DNA from 2 places in the Pseudomonas sp. 20-5 genome. Region 1 is predicted to be linked to the other one. Evidence: predicted binding sites of a transcription regulator. Region 1 holds the regulator's gene; the other holds the start of a gene.
What was found. Region 1 encodes FliA, which starts transcription of late flagellar genes. Its sites were predicted from a motif close to CTAAAGTTTNNNNNNNNNNNGCCGNTAA; they were not measured.
Positions count from the first base shown of each region.

Region 2: a site for FliA is predicted at 2,108-2,135, ahead of AC1RB9_RS17780 (methyl-accepting chemotaxis protein). Genes of this name have one in related genera too.

Region 1 covers NZ_CM165584.1:3,987,037-3,992,592, reverse strand. The annotation lists gene flhA (flagellar biosynthesis protein FlhA) at 1-712, shown strand, start outside; gene flhF (flagellar biosynthesis GTPase FlhF) at 796-2,085, shown strand; gene fleN (flagellar synthesis regulator FleN) at 2,224-3,066, shown strand; gene fliA (RNA polymerase sigma factor FliA) at 3,063-3,806, shown strand; gene AC1RB9_RS18320 (chemotaxis response regulator CheY) at 3,908-4,282, shown strand; gene AC1RB9_RS18315 (protein phosphatase CheZ) at 4,302-5,090, shown strand; gene AC1RB9_RS18310 (chemotaxis protein CheA) at 5,291-5,556, shown strand, end outside.
Region 2 covers NZ_CM165584.1:3,872,153-3,877,708, forward strand. The annotation lists gene acnA (aconitate hydratase AcnA) at 1-1,796, shown strand, start outside; gene AC1RB9_RS17780 (methyl-accepting chemotaxis protein) at 2,169-3,734, shown strand; gene cprA (cationic peptide resistance protein CprA) at 3,772-4,929, opposite strand; gene AC1RB9_RS17790 (alpha/beta hydrolase family protein) at 5,018-5,556, opposite strand, start outside.

The DNA of each region.
Region 1 (5,556 bases):
GGTATGGATCGAGCCCGGCCAGCGCGACCAGGCGCAGTCGCTGGGCTACACCGTGGTGGATGCGAGCACCGTGGTCGCCACTCACCTGAACCAGGTGCTGCACAAGCACGCCCACGAGCTGCTGGGCCATGAAGAAGTGCAACAGCTCCTGCAATTGCTCGCGCGCAGCTCGCCGAAGCTGGCGGAAGAGCTGGTGCCGGGGCTGATTTCCCTGTCCACCCTGCTCAAGGTCCTGCAGGCGCTGCTCCAGGAGCAGGTGCCGGTGCGCGACATCCGTACCATCGCCGAGGCCATCGCCAACGTCGCTCCACGGAGTCAAGATCCCGGCGCGATGGTCGCCGCGGTTCGCGTCGCGTTGTCCCGCGCAATCGTGCAAAGCATTGTCGGGCTTGAGCCGGAGCTGCCTGTGATCACGCTCGAGCCGAGGTTGGAACAGATTTTGCTGAACAGCATGCAGAAGGCCGGACAAGGCTCCGAGGACGGCATGTTGCTGGAGCCGGGGATGGCCGAGAAGCTGCAACGCTCGCTGATCGAGAGCGCGCAACGCCAGGAGATGCTCGGTAAGCCGGCGATCCTGCTGGTTGCCGGACCGATCCGCTCGATGATGTCGCGCTTCGCGCGGATGGCGGTGCCCAGCATGCATGTGCTGGCCTACCAGGAAATCCCGGACAACAAGCAAGTCACCATCGTCGCGACGGTGGGACAGAACTGAACGAGGGCTGCGCCGGCTCCAGGGCTGGCACACCGGGCAACCTGAGGTTGCCGGCAAGACTACTGAACTGAGGGGTTCGGGCAATGCAAGTCAAACGCTTCTTCGCCGCCGATATGCGCCAGGCCATGAAACTGGTCCGCGACGAACTGGGTCCGGACGCCGCGATTCTCGGCAACCGCCGGGTCGCCGGCGGCATCGAGCTGACCGCGGCGCTGGATTACCAGGCCCCGCCGGCGCCGAGCAAGCCCAACCCGGCGCTGGAAGTGGAGCTGCGCAAGACCCAGGCGCGGATCGCCGAGGCGCGCGCCGAGTTGACGGCGCGTCCGGCGGAAAACCAGCGCAAGGACCGTCAATTGTTCGCCGAGGAGAAGCCGGCGCGTCCGACCCTGGCCGAGTCCATGACGGCGGCGCAGGCCAAGCCCCAGGCGGGCGGCCAGACCCTCGAGGCAATGCGTTTCGAACTGAACGGCCTGCGCGAGCTGATCGAGGTACAACTGGGTTCCATCGCCTGGGGCCAGTTGCAGCACCAGCGTCCGCAGCAGGCCAATCTCTGGCGGCGCCTGCAGCGCATGGGCTTGCCGGCGGAGCTGAGCAAGCCGTTGCTGGAGCGGGTCGCCGCGGTGGGCGATACGCGCCAGGCCTGGCGCATGCTGTTGGCGCACCTGTCGCGTGCCGTGCAGACCCCCGAGCAGGACCCGCTCGACGCGGGCGGCGTACTGGCCCTGGTCGGCCCGGCAGGCGCCGGCAAGACCACCACCCTGGCGAAGATGGCCGCGCGCTACGTCCTCAAGTACGGCGCCCAGAGCCTGGCGCTGGTGAGCATGGACAGCTACCGGATCGGCGCCCAGGAGCAGATCAAGACCCTCGGTCGGATCCTCAACGTACCGGTGACCCTGGTCGATCCCGGCCAGTCGCTGATCCAGGCCCTGGCGCCGCTGGCGCGCAAGCGCATGGTGCTGATCGATACCGCCGGCCTGCCGGCCAGCGACCCGGCATTGCGCATGCAGCTCGAGGCACTGGCGTCGCCGAGCCTGAACGTGAAGAATTACCTGGTGATGGCCACCACCAGCCAGAGCCAGGTGCTCAAGTCGGCCTACCAGACCTATCGGCACTGCGGGCTGGCGGGTTGCATCCTGACTAAGCTGGACGAGGCGGGCAGCCTCGGTGAATCGATGGCGCTGGCTATCGCCCAGCGTCTCCCGGTAGCCTATCTGGCGGATGGGCCGCGGATTCCGGACGACCTGCAGGTGGCGCGCAGTCACCAACTGGTCAGCCGGGCGGTGAGCCTGCAGGCACCGGAAGAGCCCAGCGAGGACGCCATGGCCGAGATGTTCGCCGGGCTCTACCAGCAACCGGCGCGGCGTGCCGGCTGAGGACGTGGGAAGAACCGCGCGTGGCGCGGGTGACGGAAGCGAAGGTGGCTTCCGCCGGGCCGGGAGCGATGGCGCATCGTTCCCGCCAATACCGGAGAGCGCTGGAAGGGGCGTTCCGGGAAGACGACAACACAAGGTATGAAGCAGATGGGTAGCATGCATCCCGTACAGGTGATCGCAGTAACTGGCGGCAAGGGCGGCGTCGGCAAGACCAATGTGTCGGTGAACCTGGCACTGGCTCTGGCCGATCTCGGCCGTCGCGTCATGCTGCTGGATGCCGACCTCGGCCTGGCCAACGTCGACGTCCTGCTGGGACTCACGCCCAAGCGCACCCTGGCCGACGTGATCGAGGGACGCTGCGAACTGCGCGATGTCCTCCTCCTCGGTCCCGGTGGCGTGCGCATCGTTCCCGCGGCCTCCGGCACGCAGAGCATGGTGCACCTCTCGCCGATGCAGCATGCGGGGCTGATCCAGGCGTTCAGCGATATCAGCGACAACCTCGATGTCCTGGTCGTCGACACTGCCGCCGGGATCGGCGATTCGGTGGTCAGTTTCGTCCGCGCCGCGCAGGAGGTGCTGCTGGTCGTCTGCGACGAGCCGACCTCGATCACCGATGCCTACGCCCTGATCAAACTGCTCAACCGCGACCACGGCATGACCCGCTTCCGGGTCCTGGCCAACATGGCCCACAGCCCGCAGGAAGGACGCAACCTGTTCGCCAAACTGACCAAGGTCACTGACCGTTTCCTCGACGTCGCACTACAGTATGTAGGTGTCATCCCTTACGACGAGTCGGTACGCAAGGCCGTGCAGAAACAGCGAGCCGTATACGAGGCATTCCCCCGCTCGAAGGCGTCCCTGGCCTTCAAGGCGGTCGCGCAGAAGGTCGATAGCTGGCCGCTGCCGGCCAACCCGCGCGGGCACCTGGAGTTCTTCGTCGAACGACTGGTCCAACACCCCGCGACAGGTTCGGCCGTATGACAGCGGCCTCTGGAGTGCGTATGTATAGCAAGGCGCAAGCGCAGAACTCCCAGGAGCAACTGATCCAGCGTTACGCACCACTGGTCAAGCGCATCGCCTATCACCTGCTCGGCCGCCTGCCGGCCAGCGTGCAGGTGGAGGACCTGATGCAGGCCGGCATGATCGGCCTGCTCGAGGCCGCGAAGAAATACGACGCCGGCAAGGGCGCCAGCTTCGAGACCTATGCCGGCATCCGCATCCGCGGGGCCATGCTCGACGAGGTCCGCAAGGGCGACTGGGCGCCGCGTTCGGTGCACCGCAACACGCGCATGGTGACCGACGCGATCCGCGCGATCGAGGCGAGAACCGGACGCGACGCTAAAGATCACGAAGTTGCTGCCGAACTCCAATTGAGCCTCGAAGATTACTACGGCATCCTCAGCGACACGCAGGGCAGCCGTCTGTACAGCTTCGACGACCTGTTGCAGGACGGCGAACATGGATTGCCGGAAGACACCAGCCTCAGTCACAACGAACCGATCCACGGCCTGCTCGACGAACGTTTCCAGGCGGCCCTGGCGGATGCCATCGCCAAGTTGCCGGAGCGCGAGCGCCTGGTGCTGGCGTTGTATTACGACGAGGAACTCAACCTCAAGGAGATCGGCGAGGTACTGGGCGTCAGCGAATCGCGGGTCAGCCAGTTGCACAGCCAGTGCGCCGCGCGTTTGCGCGCGCGCCTGGCCGATTGGCGGTCGGCCTGAACCGGCCTCGACCGCAGCTTGTAACCGTTAACGCAAAAGAATGTGTGGCGCGTCCCCTGGGGCGCGCTCTGGTCTGTACGGAGGTTTACTTGGACAAGAACATGAAAATTCTCATCGTGGACGACTTTTCCACGATGAGACGCATCATCAAGAACCTCTTGCGGGACTTGGGCTTCACCAATACCGCCGAGGCCGACGACGGCACCACGGCGCTGCCGATGCTGCACAGCGGCAATTTCGACTTTCTCGTCACCGACTGGAACATGCCGGGCATGACCGGCATCGATCTGCTGCGCGCGGTTCGCGCCGACGAGCGCCTCAAGCACCTGCCGGTGCTGATGGTCACCGCCGAGGCCAAACGCGACCAGATCATCGAAGCTGCCCAGGCCGGGGTCAACGGCTATGTGGTCAAACCCTTCACCGCTCAGGTCCTGAAGGAAAAGATCGAGAAGATTTTCGAGCGGGTCAACGGCTGAAGCCGGCCAAGAGGGTGTCATGGTGCTTGGTAACGATTCCACGGGCGACGAATTCGAATCGACCCTGAAAAAACATGCGCGCGAACTGGTGGACTGTCTCGAACGGGGGCACTTCCAGCAGGCGGTGCAATTGATCCAGGAGCTCAGCCAGGCCAGGGACCGTGGCCTCTACCAGGAAGTGGGCAAGCTGACCCGCGAACTGCACAACGCCATCGTCGATTTCCAGATCGACCCGCATTCCCCCCACGCGCAGGAAATGTCGCAGATCGCCGATGCCACCGATCGTCTTTCCTACGTGGTGGAAATGACCGAGAAGGCCGCCAACCGGACCATGGACCTGGTGGAGCAGAGCGCCCCGCTGGTCAACCAGTTGGGCGACGATTCGCGGGAGCTGCACCAGGAGTGGCAACGCTTCATGCGCCGGGAAATCGACGCTGACGGCTTCCGCGAGCTGGCCAAGCGCATCGAACAGTTCCTCGTGCGCAGCGGCGAGAACGCCGGCCAGTTGTCCTCGCAGCTCAATGACATCCTGCTGGCGCAGGATTACCAGGACCTGACCGGCCAGGTGATCAAGCGTGTCACCAAGCTGGTCACCGAGGTCGAGAGCAACCTCGTGAAGCTGGTCTGGATGGCCGGCCAGGTGGACCGTTACGCCGGAATCGAGCACGACCACGTGAGCATGCGCCACCAGGCCGCGCTGGAGCGTTCGGCCAAGGGCGAGGGGCCGCAGGTCGCCGCGGAAAAACGAGAGGATGTGGTGTCCGGGCAGGATGACGTGGACGATCTGCTGTCCAGCCTGGGTTTCTGACCCGCCCGGCTCAAGACTGCGGCATCGCTGCCGTTAAGTAAGCATTGAACGCTGGCATCCGCGGGCTGCTGGCACAGCCTTCGTCATGCCGGTGATCCCGGCGGGCGGGCTGAAGTCGGTCCGGAAAGCCGGGCCGGTATTTCCGGCAGGACAGCGGTCCTGCCGATCCTTTCGAGTAACACGTCTCTGGGAGCAGCCGAATGAGCTTCGACGCCGATGAAGAAATCCTCCAGGACTTCCTGGTTGAGGCCGGCGAGATTCTCGAGCAATTGTCCGAGCAACTGGTCGAGCTGGAGAGCCGGCCGGACGATATGGACCTGCTCAATGCCATTTTCCGTGGGTTCCATACGGTCAAGGGCGGTGCCGGCTTCCTCCAGCTGAACGCGCTGGTGGAATGCTGCCACATTGCGGAAAACGTCTTCGATATCCTGCGCAAGGGCGAGCGGCGCGTCAGCTCCGAACTGAT
Region 2 (5,556 bases), 110 kb from region 1:
CCTGCGGCTTCTTCCCGGTGGACGAGATCACCCTCGGCTACCTGCGCCTGTCCGGACGTCCGGAAAGCACGGTCAAGCTGGTCGAGGCCTACAGCAAGGAACAGGGCCTGTGGCGCGAGAAGGGCCACGAGCCGGTGTTCACCGACACCCTGCACCTGGACATGGGCGAAGTCGAGGCCAGCCTGGCCGGACCGAAGCGCCCGCAGGACCGCGTGGCCCTGCAGAACGTCGCCAGCGCCTTCAACGAGTTCCTCGGCCTGCAACTGCATCCCTCCAGCACCGAAGAAGGCCGCCTGCTCAGCGAGGGCGGCGGCGGCACCGCGGTCGGCGCCAACGCCGCCTTCGGCGAGATCGACTACCAGCACGACGGCCAGACCCACCGCCTGAAGAACGGCGCGGTGGTGATCGCCGCCATCACCTCCTGCACCAACACCTCCAACCCCAGCGTGATGATGGCCGCCGGCCTGCTGGCGAAGAAGGCAGTGGAGAAAGGCCTGCAACGCAAGCCCTGGGTGAAGAGTTCGCTGGCGCCGGGCTCCAAGGTGGTCACCGACTACTTCAAGGCCGCCGGCCTGACCCGCTACCTCGACGAACTCGGCTTCGATCTGGTCGGCTACGGCTGCACCACCTGCATCGGCAACTCCGGCCCGCTGCTGGAGCCGATCGAGAAAGCCATCCAGCAGGCCGACCTGACCGTCGCCTCGGTACTCTCCGGCAACCGCAACTTCGAAGGCCGCGTGCACCCGTTGGTGAAGACCAACTGGCTGGCCTCGCCGCCGCTGGTGGTGGCCTACGCCCTGGCCGGCAGCGTGCGGATCAACCTCAGCGAGGAACCGCTGGGCACCGGCAAGGACGGCCAGCCGGTCTACCTGAAGGACATCTGGCCGAGCCAGAAGGAAATCGCCGAGGCGATCCAGAAGGTCGACACCGAGATGTTCCACAAGGAGTACGCCGAGGTCTTCGCCGGCGACGAGAAATGGCAGGCGATCCAGGTGCCGCAGTCGGACACCTACGAGTGGCAGGCCGACTCCACCTACATCCAGCATCCACCCTTCTTCGAACACATCGCCGAGGCGCCGCCGGCCATCGCCGACGTCGAGCAGGCGCGGGTGCTGGCGGTGCTGGGCGACTCGGTGACCACCGACCACATCTCCCCTGCCGGCAACATCAAGGCCGACAGCCCGGCCGGCCGCTACCTGCGCGAGCACGGCGTGGAACCGAAGGACTTCAACTCCTACGGCTCCCGTCGCGGCAACCATGAGGTGATGATGCGCGGCACCTTCGCCAACATCCGCATCAAGAACGAGATGCTCGGCGGCGAGGAAGGCGGCAATACCCTGTACGTGCCCAGCGGCGAGAAACTGGCGATCTACGACGCGGCCATGCGTTACCAGGAGGACGGCACCCCGCTGGTGATCGTCGCCGGCAAGGAATACGGCACCGGCTCGTCGCGCGACTGGGCGGCCAAGGGTACCAACCTGCTGGGCGTGAAGGCGGTGATCGCGGAGAGCTTCGAGCGCATCCACCGCTCCAACCTGGTCGGCATGGGCGTGCTGCCGTTGCAGTTCGAGAACGGCCAGGACCGCAAGAGCCTGAAGCTGACCGGCAAGGAGGTGCTGAACATCCGCGGCCTCGGCGGCGAACTCAAGCCGCACATGCCGCTCAGCGTGGAAGTGACCCGCGAGGACGGCAGCCAGGACAGCTTCAAGGTCCTCTGCCGCATCGACACCCTCAACGAGGTCGAGTATTTCAAGGCCGGCGGCATCCTCCACTACGTGCTGCGCAGCATGCTCTGAGGCAGCGGCGGTACGCGCGGAGGGGTGGCTTCGGCCACCCCTTTTTCATTCCGGCGCCCGGGGCCGCGAGCGCTTCGCAGGGCGAACGACGCCCCGGCGTCATCCGCCGATACCCCGCAGGACCGGCGGATGGCCGCCTCGCGCTTATCCGCCAGGCCCCTCCCCAGCCCATGCGCGCCGCCGGGAACGACACGAAACCGTAACGCATTGACCTCCATCAGCGAATCCGCCATCTATCCGACCACGTGGTCGGTTCTCATGCTTTGGGTCAATAGCTATCTGTTTTTCCTCGTGAAAGCATTCACAAATCCCTCATGTGAAAGGCGTTTTCGCCGATGCAGAGGTAAATGCTTCACTTGTTTTGGAAGGCCCATGCGCAACAATCAGCCCATCACCCAGCACGAGCGCGTCTATCCGGCGGAACAACGCCTGATCACCACCACCAATCTCAAAGGCATCATCACCTACTGCAACGAAGCCTTCATCGACATCAGCGGCTTCAGTCGCGAGGAGCTGATGTCCGCGCCGCACAACCTGATCCGTCACCCCGACGTCCCGCCGGCGGTGTTCGCCCACATGTGGACCACCCTCAAAGCCGGCCGCCCGTGGATGGGGATCGTCAAGAACCGCTGCAAGAACGGCGACCACTACTGGGTCAGCGCCTATGTCACGCCGATCTACGACCAGGGCGCGGTGGTCGGCTACGAGTCGGTGCGGGTCAAGCCGACCGCCGAACAGATCCAGCGCGCCGAGGCCCTCTACCGTCGCCTCGGCGCCGGCAAGCCGGCGATCCCCCGGCGCGACCGCTGGCTGCCGGTACTGCTCGACTGGCTGCCGTTCATCCTGATCAGCCAGATCGGCTTCCTCATCGGTATCTGGCTGAACTCCTGGTGGGGCTTCATCCTCGCCGGCCTGCTCGCCGTTCCGCTCGGCCTGGCCGGACTGCGCTGGCAGAAGCGCGGGCTGAAGCGCCTGATGCGGCTCGCCGAACAGACCACCTCCGACCCGCTGATCGCGCAGATGTACACCGACAGCCGCGGCGACCAGGCGCGCCTGGAAATGGCCATCCTCAGCCAGGACGCGCGCCTGAAGACCTGCCTGACGCGCCTGCAGGACACCGCCGAATACCTCACCGAACAGGCGCGCCAGGCCGACACCCTGGCCCACCACAGCTCCGCCGGTCTGGAACAGCAGCGCGCAGAGACCGAACAGGTGGCCACCGCGGTCAACGAGATGGCCGCCACCACCCAGGAAGTGGCGAACAATGTCCAGTTGACCGCCGACGCCACACAGAAGGCCAACGAACTGACCTCGCGCGGCCGCGACATCGCCGCGGAGACGCGCAACGCCATCCAGCGCCTGTCGGAGTCGGTGGGCGAGACCGGGGCCGCGGTGAGTCGCCTGGCCCAGGACAGCAACGAGATCGGCGGCGTGGTCGATGTGATCAAGGGCATCGCCGACCAGACCAACCTGCTCGCCCTCAACGCCGCCATCGAGGCGGCGCGGGCCGGCGACCAGGGACGCGGCTTCGCCGTGGTGGCCGACGAAGTGCGCTCGCTGGCGCAACGCACCGCGGCCTCCACCGAGCAGATCCACCACCTGATCGCCAAGTTGCAGAACACCGCCAACGATGCGGTACATACCATGGAGAGCGGCCTGCAGCAGGCCGAAGCCGGGGTCCAGCGGGTGCTGGAAGCCGACAGCGCGCTGGTCGGCATCAGCGAGGCGGTCAGCAACATCACCGAGATGACCACCCAGATCGCCGCCGCCGCGGAGGAACAGAGCGCGGTGGCCGAGGAAATCAACCGCAACATCAGCACCATCGCCGCCCTGGCCGAGCAGACCTCCGACGAGGCGCTGCGCACGGCGAAACTGAGCGAGGAACTGACCACCACCGCGCAGAGCCAGTATTCCCTGGTCGAGCGCTTCAACCGCTGAGATCAGGCCGCGGGGAGGAAGCTCCCCGCACCTGCCGTCACTTGAAGTCCCATTGCATCTGCGCCGGGATGCTTACCGCGCTTGACGACTGCACGCAGACGTCGAGGTAGTCGGTGAAGCGCGGCGGCGCGGAGATCCCCTCCTCCAGCAGACGGCTGTTGTCGAACAGGTAGTTGAGGTCGGCAAAGCCGCTGTACAAGCGCAACGCGCGCAGGACCAGACGCGGATTGGCCGGGCCGATGCGCGACTCGAAGCTCTTCGCCAGTTCCTTGAGGTCGTCCACCTCCACCTTGCGGTAGCGCTCGCCTACCGGCGCCGCCCCGTTGGCGCGGGCGAAGGCCTCGTCGATCTCGCCGAAGGTGCAGGCCGCGCGATGGCCGGCGGAGATATGATAGAGGCTGTGCCCCAGGCACGGCTTCAGCGCCAGGCCGATCAGCGCCTCGGCGCAGTAGTCGACCGGAATCACGTCGATCTGCTCGTCCAGGCCGCAGGTGAAGCTTTCCAGGGCGAAGCCCATGCGGAAGACCCAGAAGATGCTGCCGGAGGCCTGGCAGCCAAGGGTACGGTGGCCCACCACGATGGATGGCCGCGCCACCACCAGGGGCAGGCCCGGCAGTTCCTCGCGCATGCGCCGCTCGATTTCCGCCTTGGACGCGGTGTAGTCCACCAGTTGCTGCTCCGCCGCCGGGAATTCCCAGGACTCGCTGATCGGCGACTCTCGCTGCGGTCCGCAGCACATCGCGGTACCGACGTGGAGGAAACGCTTCAGTCGCTTCGAACGGCTCAGCACGTCGGCGAAGGCGAAAGTGCCGTCGACGTTGACCGGCCAGATGGTCGGGTTCTTCGAGAACGACGCCACGGCGGCGCAATTGATCACCCGCTCCACCTGCATCAGGCGCGGCGTCTCGCGGGCCAGCCAAGAGGTGTCGAGGAAATCGCCGCAGAGGATCTGCTCCGCCCGCAGTGCCAGGCAGTCGGCTTCGTCGACGCCATGCATCAGCAGGTTGCCGCGCAGGCGTTCGAGCCCCTGCTGGCGGGATTCGGCGCGGACCAGGAAGGACAGGTTGGCGCCGTGCCCGGCGGCGATCAGCTGGGCGGCGACCGAACCGCCGAGAAAGCCGGTGGCCCCCGTCAGCAGGATGCGTTCGCGGGTATCGATAGCGGTGATCTGCTCACCGTCGGCATGCATGTTCATGTCTTCCCCCCTCAGAGAAGTCAGTCGCCCACGCCTCGATGCGAGGGTGGTTGCGCCGCAGCTTATGAGGGGATGCCTTAAGGAACCGTTAATGGCCCTGGAGCCCGCGAAGGAAGCCGGCCACCTCCCGCGCCGTTGCCGCCAGGTGCTGCTCGTGGGTCAGGCCGGAGGCCTTCAGCGGCTTGAGGTCGTGGTCCGCCGCGGCCAGCCAGTGCAGGCGGATCGTCGGCGCCAGCGCATAGCCCGCCACCGCCTCGCGGTTGCCCAGGGCGTCGCGCTCGCCCTGGACGATCAGGGTCGGCGTGCGCAGCCCGGCGAGGTGCGCGACCCGCGGCTTCTCCGGCTTGCCGGCGGCGTAGAACGGGTAGCCGAGGCAGACCAGGGCATCCGCGCCCAGCTCGTCGGCCAGCAGGCTGGCCATGCGCCCGCCCATCGACTTGCCGCCCAGGGCCAAGGGCCCGTCCAGGGTCTCGCGGACCTGCGCATGGACTCGCCGCCAGCAGTCGAGCAACTGCGCCTGCGGATTCGGCGGACGCTTGCGGCCGTCCTCGCGGCGCTGGGCCATGTAGGGAAACTCGAAGCGCGCGACGGCGATGCCCTGGGCGGCGAGCAGTTCGGCGATGCGCT